Pseudophaeobacter arcticus DSM 23566: one gene and its partner. The protein of the gene in region 1 binds, or shares a complex with, the protein of each later gene. Links are inferred from orthologs where the notes say so. Each region holds a gene or a part of one and is shown on either strand. Other genes may lie near its edges.

What was found. The genes of interacting proteins can lie anywhere in the genome.
Region 2: the proteins of tldD (region 1) and ARCT_RS0123325 are in contact, whole or in part, in a solved structure (PDB 5NJ9), measured with the Escherichia coli proteins. The link is inferred for Pseudophaeobacter arcticus DSM 23566 from one-to-one orthologs.

Annotation. Positions count from the first base shown.
Region 1 is NZ_KI421507.1:564,372-568,780, forward strand. What follows is about bases 1,270-4,192. They hold tldD (metalloprotease TldD), read right to left. Parts: upstream 3,481-4,192; coding sequence 2,059-3,480; downstream 1,270-2,058. Other genes in these bases: dprA (DNA-processing protein DprA), read right to left, coding at 1,270-1,701; coxB (cytochrome c oxidase subunit II), read left to right, coding at 3,678-4,192. Outside these bases: topA (type I DNA topoisomerase), read right to left, coding at 1-82; more of dprA, read right to left, coding at 445-1,269; more of coxB, read left to right, coding at 4,193-4,409. UniProt on the Escherichia coli protein: Metalloprotease involved in CcdA degradation. Suppresses the inhibitory activity of the carbon storage regulator (CsrA).
Region 2 is NZ_KI421507.1:3,890,524-3,895,427, reverse strand. The notes cover bases 928-3,829. They hold ARCT_RS0123325 (TldD/PmbA family protein), read left to right. Parts: upstream 928-1,656; coding sequence 1,657-3,003; downstream 3,004-3,829. Other genes in these bases: ARCT_RS0123320 (3'(2'),5'-bisphosphate nucleotidase CysQ), read left to right, coding at 2,990-3,796; ARCT_RS0123330 (DUF2125 domain-containing protein), read left to right, coding at 928-1,533. Outside these bases: more of ARCT_RS0123330, read left to right, coding at 13-927; ARCT_RS0123315 (3-deoxy-D-manno-octulosonic acid transferase), read left to right, coding at 3,837-4,904.

The sequences.
Region 1 (4,409 bases):
ATGCCAGAACGGTATAGTTCGACCCCAGGTACTTATTGATTGTTTTGGCCTTGGCCGGGGATTCGACAACAACAACTGGCATGTAATTCTTTGGCCTCTTAAGTGCACTAACGGGCGTTCTATGGCCGCGCAAGTTCAGCGGCGCAAGGGGAGAATGTCAATGAGCGAGCATTGGACGCAGCAGCTGCGCCAGTTGTCAGGCGCATTTTCTGACCTGATCCATGTGGCCTTTGGGATGTTTTTTGATCTTCCTCAGGGGGCGCAAATGAGGGGGCAAAGAGGGGGCAGGGGGCTGTGACAGGACATTGATATCTCCAGATATGACGGGGGCTTCAGGCCAACGGGAAAGGCCAACTTGAAATTGGCGGGCTGAAACGCGGCTGAGCGCCTATGGCGATGGGAATGCAAGGTCTTTGGCGCAGGTGGTTGTTGTTGCGGGTGCTACTATCCGCTCTTGTCCTCGCTGCTGCGCCTGGTGAGCAGGCCGCCGGGAATGCGGCTGATCTTGCCCTCTAACTCCAGTTCGGTCAGCGCCGGGGTAAAAGCCTGCGGCGTCAGCTCCAGATCGCGCATCAATTGATCCGAGGCCGTCGGGCTGGGGCCAAGACCGGCCAGAATCATCTGGTGCAACGCCGAGGTCTCTTTCAGGCTGCGCTTTTCCGGAGGCGGCGTCGGCACCCCCGCCAGCGCCTGTGTCAGGGCCGAAAGCTGCGATAGTTTTTCTGTAACAATGTCCTTGCGACCAGACATAGCAGGTCTGGGGACATCCGGTGCAGCGGGCGCGGTCTTGCCAGATGCCACAGATGTAACCGGGGCAAGTGCTGCAATGACATCTTCGGCATTGCGCACCAGAACCGCGCCGTCGCGGATCAGGGCATTGCAGCCATATGCACGGGCATCAAAGGGGTGACCGGGGACGGCCATGACCTCGCGTCCCAGATCCAGCGCGTCGCGGGCGGTGATCAGGCTGCCGGACCGGCCTGCGGCCTCAACCACGATGACGGCCTGGGCGAGACCGGCAATGATGCGGTTGCGTTTGGGAAAATCACGCGCCTGCGGTGTCCGCCGCATGGGCTGTTCTGACAGGATCAGGCCCTTGCTGGCGATATGTTGGGCCAGTTCGGTATTTTGCGAGGGGTAAATCACATCGCAGCCCCCGGCCAGAACCGCAATGGTGCCGGTCTCCAGACTGGCGAGATGGGCTGCGGTATCCACGCCGCGCGCCAGACCCGACACCACGGTAAATCCTGCCGCGCCCAGATCGCGGGCCAGACTGCGCGCCATGCGGGTGCCCAAGGAGGAGGCATTGCGGGCGCCGACCAGGGCAATCATTGGTCGCGTAAGAAGTTGTATATCACCAATCGCCCAGAGCAACGGTGGCGCTGAGCTGAGCTGTGCGAGGGCGGGGGGATAGAGCGGGGCATCAAAGCACAAAAGCCGCGCTTTGGCGGCTTTTGCGGCTTTTACTTCTGCGGTGACCGCGCTTGCAGGACATATTTCATACCCGGACATTCCGGCGGCACGTGCCATTTTTGGCAACGCATCCAGCGCGTTCTGCGCTGAACCATGCTCTGCGAGGAGGCGGTGAAAACTCACTGGGCCTACGCGTCGAGAGCGCAAAAGACGAAGCCTGGAAAACCAGCTATCTTCCGTGGTGGGTGGGAGTGGGGGGTGAGTGGAAGAATGTGCTTCTTCGGTCATCCGTGGCTCCGCCTGTTTGCAATTAAAGGAATACCCCTGAAACAGTTAACAGGCGGTGAATGTTTGAAAATTATCCAAAGTTTTTCGACAACATGGTCATGATTTGTTGAGATCCTGTAAAACCCGCGTCAGGGTGTTGAAAACTAACAGTAAAGATTTCTGTCCCCGGCGTCAGTTTGCCTGTTTTCAGCCGAAAAAGCCCGCAAAAAGCCCAAAAAAACGCGACCAAATCGGCCGCGTTCCTGATAAAGCCCCATCTTACCGTCACGATTTACGATAAGTTTTTGCCCCTTTGTTAATGGCTTGGCTCCGGGTCTTTTTGTGTTGGATGCCTGGCCGGGGGCTCTGTGCGTGGTGTCAGGTCGCCGAGCCGCCAACCGTCAGCCCATCCATCAGGACGCTGGGCTGGCCAACGCCAACCGGCACCCATTGCCCGGCTTTGCCGCAGTTGCCCATGCCTGGGTCCAGCTCCATGTCATTGCCAAGTGCGCGGATTTGTTTCAGCGCGGTGGCGCCATCGCCAATAAGGGTGGCGCCTTTGACCGGGGCGCCCACCTTGCCGTTTTCCACCCGGTAGGCTTCGGTGCAGGAGAAGACAAATTTACCATTGGTAATATCAACCTGGCCGCCACCAAACCCGACGGCCCAGATGCCGTCTTTGACACCGGCAACCAGATCGGCGGGGTCTGTTTCGCCGCCCAGCATATAGGTGTTGGTCATTCGGGGCATTGGCGCATGGGCGTAGCTTTGGCGCCGCCCGTTGCCGGTTGGCTCAACCCCCATAAGGCGGGCGTTCTGCCGGTCCTGCATAAAGCCCACAAGAATGCCATCCTCGATCAGGGTGGTCTTTTGCGACGGGGTACCTTCGTCATCCACGGTGATCGAGCCGCGCCGGTCAGCGATGGTGCCATCATCCAGCACGGTGACGCCGGGGGCCGCAATGCGCTGGCCCATCAGGCCCGCAAAGGCAGAGCTGCCCTTGCGATTGAAATCGCCTTCCAGCCCATGACCAATGGCCTCGTGCAGCAAAATGCCGGGCCAGCCCGGCCCAAGCACCACCTCCATGGCGCCCGCCGGGGCGGGGACGGCCTCCAGGTTGACCAGAGCAATTCGCAGCGCCTCTTTGGCTTTGGCGGCCCAGGCGGCGGGATCTATCAACCCGTCCAGCCCGACACGGCCACCACCGCCGGCCGAGCCGCTTTCGCGCCGCCCGTCCTGCTCGACAATCACCGAGACATTGAGCCGCGTCATCGGCCGGGTGTCGCGCACCCGCACCCCGTCGGCGCGCAGAATTTCGATCTCTTGCAAAGAGGCGGCGATCGAGGCCGAGACCTGCACCACTCTTTGATCTAGATCACGCGCAAAGGCGTCAATCTCGCGCAGGGTCTCGACTTTGACGGGGAAGGGCAGATCGCCAATCGGATCCGCATCGGTATAAAGCCTTTTGTTGGTCGCCTGAGGCGCATCCGCATAGGTGCCGCCGCCCGCGCCGATGGCCAGCCGCGCGGTCTGCGCGGCCCGCTTCAGGGCGGCTATGGAGACATCGGTGGAATGGGCGTATCCAGCCACCTCGCCGTTGACCGCCCTTAGTCCAAACCCTTCGGAGGCATCATAACTGGCACTGCGCAGCCGACCATCGTCAAACATCAGCGCTTCTGACTTGTGACGTTCGGCAAAAATCTCGCCATCTTCGGCACCAGCAAGGGTTTCGCGCAGGATTGGCAGGGCCTCATCCTCGGGGAGCAGGGTTTCAAAGGGTCGAAAGGCTGGGTTTTCCATGTCACGGACCTCAGGTTTTTTTGATCTAAATCAAGAAAGCGACGCTTTGACGCTCGCCTGCCTCTTTATCTGTACGCCTGAATATGATTTTAAGCAGCACCAAAGACAACGGGTACGAGCGCGATTTGTGGAATCAACTCTCCATGGGGCGCAATCGGCTGTAAGAATAAATCGATCACTAACGATCAGGACATGATATGAAGAATGCTTTGATGCTTTCGGGCCTTTTTGCTGGCCTTTCCAGTCTTCCAGCCATGGCGCAAGAAGCTCTGGAAACCATTGGTAAGCCAACAAATGGCGGCCTGAACTTCCAGCCAGCGGGGACCGAACTGGCTGAGGGTATCCACAAACTAGACGGGATGGTTCTTGTCATCATCACTGCGGTCTGTGTTTTTGTCGCAGCGCTGCTGCTTTATGCGATTGTGCGCTTCAACCGTCGCGCCAATCCAACACCTGCCGCTTTTACCCACCACACGCCCATCGAAATCGCCTGGACGCTGATCCCAATCCTGGTGCTGGTCTTCATCGGCTCCTTCTCGCTGCCCGAACTGTTCCGCCAGCAGGAAATCCCCAAAGGGGACGTTACCATCAAGGTGACAGGCTATCAGTGGTACTGGGGCTATGAATATGTCGACCACGGCTTTGGCTTTGAAAGCTACATGCTGGGCAACCCCTCGACATTGGATGCAACAGTCCGCGCTGCGGATGCAGATGTGACCCCATTTGTTTTGGACGATGCGATGCGCGCCAAACTGGTGGATGCAGGGTTCAACGAAGATGAATTCCTGCTGGCCACAGATACTTCGGTTGTTGTGCCGGTTGGCAAAACCATCGTGATGCAGGTGACGGGTGCCGACGTGATCCACTCCTGGGCCATTCCCGCCTTTGGCGTGAAGCAGGATGCGGTTCCTGGTCGTCTGGCCGAACTG
Region 2 (4,904 bases), 3.3 Mb from region 1 along the record:
AAAGGTTATCCTATGACAGTTTCCCTCGCGCGCGGCACGGGCGCTGCTGCGGTTTTGATTTTCTCCGCCCAAGGCGCATTTGCTGATGTCAGCGCCCAGGATGTCTGGTCGGACTGGAAAGCCTATATGACCGGCACGGGCTACACCGTGACAGGCACCGAAAGCCAGTCCGGCAATGTGCTCACCGTCAGCGATATCTCGATGACAATGCCCCTGCCCGAGCAGGACGGCACGGGTGGCGTGACCATGCCGTCAATTCAATTTGTCGAAAATGGCGATGGTAGCGTCAATGTGGTGCTGCCCAAAGAATTCCCGATGACCATTTCTGGCAAAGGCGATGGCGAGACATTCTCGGCAGAGATCCTGTATTCCCATGACGGCAGCCCAATGGTGGTCTCGGGCGATACCTCGGCCATGACCTATGACTACGCCACCGGCCAGGCGACCCTGACCCTTGGCAAAGTCATCGGTGACGGCGAAGAAATGCCCGAAGATGCCTTGAAAGCCTCAGTGGTGATCAGCGATATGGTCGCCAAGACCACAATGCAGATTGAAGGTCAGCGTAGCTACACGCAGACCCAATCGATTGCAAAACTGGCCTATGACATCGCCTTCCAAGACCCGGATTCCGACGATGCGGGCACCATCTCAGGCAGCCTCAGCGACCTCACCGGCACGGCAACCAGCACCATTCCATCCGGTTTGGACAGCCCGGAGATGTCTGATCTGATCAAAGCGGGTCTGAGCATCAATGCCAAGCTCGCCTATACCGGCGGCAATAGCGCCATTGCTGTTACCGGCTCCGACAGCTTTGACATGCAAAGCACCTCTGCCGGCGGGCAGTTTGGTGTCACCATGAGCAAGGACGGCCTGTCCTATGACGTTGGCCAGAACGATATCTCGGTGAATGTCTCCGGCTCAGAAATCCCCTTCCCGCTGGCGCTCACCATGGCAGAAGCCGGCTTCAAACTGTTGATGCCAGTGAGCCAGTCTGATGAGGAACAGGATTTTGGTCTTGGCATCACCCTGCGCGATTTTGCGGTTCCTGACATGCTGTGGGGCATGGTTGATCCCACCGGCACCCTGCCACATGATCCGGCCACAATTGTGCTGGATCTGGCTGGCAAGGGCAAACTGCTGTTTGACATGTTTGACCCGGAATCGATGAAAGCCATGGAGCGTGGCGCTCAAAAGCCTGGTGAATTCAACGCCGTCAGCGTCAAGCAACTGCTGGTGACCGCCGCAGGGGCCAAGCTGACCGGAACCGGCGACTTCACCTTCAACAACGAAGACCTGGTGACCTTTGACGGTATGCCTGCCCCCGATGGCTCCGCCAATATCCAGCTGGAAGGCGCCAATGGCCTGATCGACAACCTGATTAAAATGGGATTGGTCAGCGACAGCGATGCCATGGGCGCGCGGATGATGATGGGCATGTTTGGCGTTCCCGGCGAAGGCGAAGACACCCTGACATCGGAAATCAAGGTCTCCGAAGACGGACAGATCCACGCCAATGGCCAGCGCATCAAATAAGCGCCTCTTCTGCGGAAAATAAACAATCAGGGCCGCCCCGCGCGGCCCTTTTTTGTGCCACACCCTTGCGGCAGCGCGCCGGTCTGGCTAGCTCTTGTAGCAATCCAACTTCAGTAGGTGCCCATGACCCAGTCTCCCCAAGCGCTTTGCCACGCCCTGATTGACGCCGCCAAACGAGCCGGTGCCGATGCCGTTGATGCCATGGCCACCGAAGGCCGCTCTCTCAGCATCGAGGTACGCGAAGGCACGCTCGAGCATGCCGAACGCTCAGAAGGCACCGATTTGGGGCTGCGGGTATTCATTGGTCAGCGGCAGGCGCAGGTTTCTTCCTCGGACAGCCGCCCCGAAACCCTAATCGCCATGGCGGAACGCGCCGTGGCCATGGCCCGCGAGGCCCCCGAAGATCCCTATAGCGGTCTGGCCAGCGCTGATCAGCTGGCCCAAAACTGGGATCTGGACGCGCTGGAGCTTTGTGACCCCAGCCCGGAACCCGCACCCGAGACTCTGCAACAGGACGCGCTGGCGGCCGAAGCGGCCTGCGCCGCCATTCAGGGTATCAGCCAGGTGCAGGCGGCAGGGGCCAGCTATGGCCACCACAGCATCTACCTGGCCACCTCCAATGGTTTTGCGGGTGGTTATCAGCGCACAGGCCGGTCGCTGTCCTGTACCGGGATTGCCGGGACCGGCGCCGGGATGGAGCGCGACTATGATGGGGATTCCCGCACCTTTCAAAACGACCTGCGCAGTGCGACAGATATTGGCCGCATCGCAGGCGAGCGCGCCGTGGCGCGGCTCAACGCACGCCGCCCGCAGACCGGCAGCTACCCGGTCTTGTTTGACGAGCGGATATCGTCATCGCTGATCGGTCACCTGCTCTCCGCCGCCAATGGCGCTGCCATCGCCCGTGGATCTTCCTGGTTGCAGGGCGCGGTGGGCGAACAGATCCTGCCCGAAACACTGTCGGTCATCGAGGACCCCCATCGCGCCCGGATTTCCGGGTCACGCCCCTTTGACGGCGAAGGCCTGCCCACCCAACGACGTGCCATCATTCAGGATGGTATCCTGACCAGCTGGACCCTGGATCTGGCCTCGGCCCGCAAACTGGGCCTGCAAAGCACCGGCAATGCGGCACGGGGTGTTGGCTCTGTGCCGTCGCCGTCAAACTGGAACATCGCGCTGACCCCCGGCCAGAACAGCCGCGACGAGCTGATCGCGGGCATGGGCACCGGTCTGCTGGTGACCTCGCTTATTGGCTCAACCATCAATCCCAATACCGGCGATTATTCGCGCGGGGCCTCGGGCTATTGGGTCGAAAACGGTGAGATCGCCTATCCGGTGAATGAATGCACCATCGCGGGCAATCTGCGGGACATGCTGAAAACTCTGACACCGGCAAATGACGCCCGCAGCTACCTGTCGCGGGTGGTGCCCTCGCTCATGGTCGAAGGAATGACCCTTGCCGGCAGCTGAAGACCTCACTCTCCTGATCTCGGCCGCCAGGGCCGCAGGCGATATCGCGCTCAAATACTCCGGGCCATCCGCCCAGCGCTGGGACAAACCCGACGGCCAGGGCCCGGTGACAGAGGCCGATCTGGCGGTAAATGCCATGCTTGAAACCATGCTGCCACAGGCGCGGCCGGACTACGGCTGGCTTTCTGAAGAAAGCGAGGACAGCGCCGCGCGGTTGAGCAAAGACCGGGTCTTCATCATTGATCCTATTGATGGCACCCGCAGCTTTGCCGAAGGCTCAGCCACCTGGGCGCATTCCCTGGCGGTGGCAGATCGTGGTGAGGTCACCGCAGCGGTGATCTACCTGCCGCAACGGGATTTGCTCTATACCGCTGCCAAAGGTGATGGCGCCTTTTGCAATGGGGCAGCGATCTCGGTAGCGGCGCCCGCAGCGCTGAGTGCTGCAAAGGTCCTCACCGCCAAGCCAAACCTTGATGCGCAGCACTGGCTGGGGGGGGCCGCACCAGCCTTTCACCGCAGCTACCGCCCGTCGCTGGCCTATCGGCTGGCCCGCGTTGCGGACGGGGGCTACAGCGCCATGCTGACACTGCGGCGCAGCTGGGAATGGGATATTGCCGCCGGCGATCTCATCCTGCGCGAAGCAGGCGGGCTAATCAGCGACCGGCTGAACAGGCCTTTGCTGTTCAACAATCCAACGCCTCTGTTGGATGGGGTTGTGGCGGCAGCCCCCGCAACGCATCTTGAGCTGTTGCAGGCTCTTGACCCAAAGGGTCCCGGCATTGCGGGGCAATGACCGGCAATGGCCTCCACACAGCGCATATGACTGGGCACCAATGACTGAGCCGCAAACACTCTCCGCATCTGCCCGGCCTGCGGGAGAAATCCTGTGGGTCCATGCCACCAGCATCGAGCGCTTTCTGGCACTCTGTGACATTGGCCAGCGGCTCAAGGCCATGCGCCCGGATCTGGTGGTCCTGGCCACCTGGGAGGCCGAAATGGGCGAGGTTCCAGCGTTTGAAGGCTGCAATTTTATGCTCGGTCCCCTGCCCGACGATCAAACCAGCGAGGCCAAGGCCTTCCTCAACCACTGGCAACCCGATCTGTGCCTCTGGGCCGGCGGACACCTGCGCCGGGGGCTGTTGCGGCAGATGCGAGAGCAGGGAGGCTCTGCGCTGCTGGTCGATATCCTGGACAGTGAGATGCCTGCCCGCAAGCTGCGCTGGCTGCCGGATCAGCGCCATCGCATCTTTAGTGGCTTTGACGCAGTCTTCACCCCCTCAAAATCCGTGCAGACCCAATTGCTACGCAGCGGACAGATGGTGCCTGAGCAGGTCCTTCTGACCAGCCGCCTGCGGCTTTCCACCGTGCCGCCGGGCTGTGACCACGGCGCGCTGAGCGCCCTGCAACAGGACCTTGGCAGCCGCCCCGTCTGGCTGGCAGCCCGCGCCCAGCTGGAAGAGCTGCCCGGGCTGCTTGAGGCGCACCGGAGCGCGCTCAGGCTGTTGCATCGGATGCTGCTGGTCATCGCCCTGGACGCGCCGGAATACCGCGTTCGCGCCCGCAGCCTGATACAGGCCAGCGGCCTGCAATGTGCCGATTGGGACGCCGGGGAAGAGCTCAACGATTACACCCAGATCCTGATTACTGACAGCACCCACCTGGGGCTGTGGTACCGGCTCGCCCCCGTAACCTTGCTGGCCTCAAGCCTGGTGCAGGATATGCCCGGGCAAAACCCGCTCGATACGCTGGCGCTGGGATCTGTTGTGCTGCACGGGCCGGGCATGGGACATCACAAGGCAATCTACGATCAGCTTGCGCCACTCAAAGCCACACAGCAGGTGAATACCACCCGCGAGCTGGCCAAGATGGTTATCCATCTCTCGGCACCGGACATGGCAGCC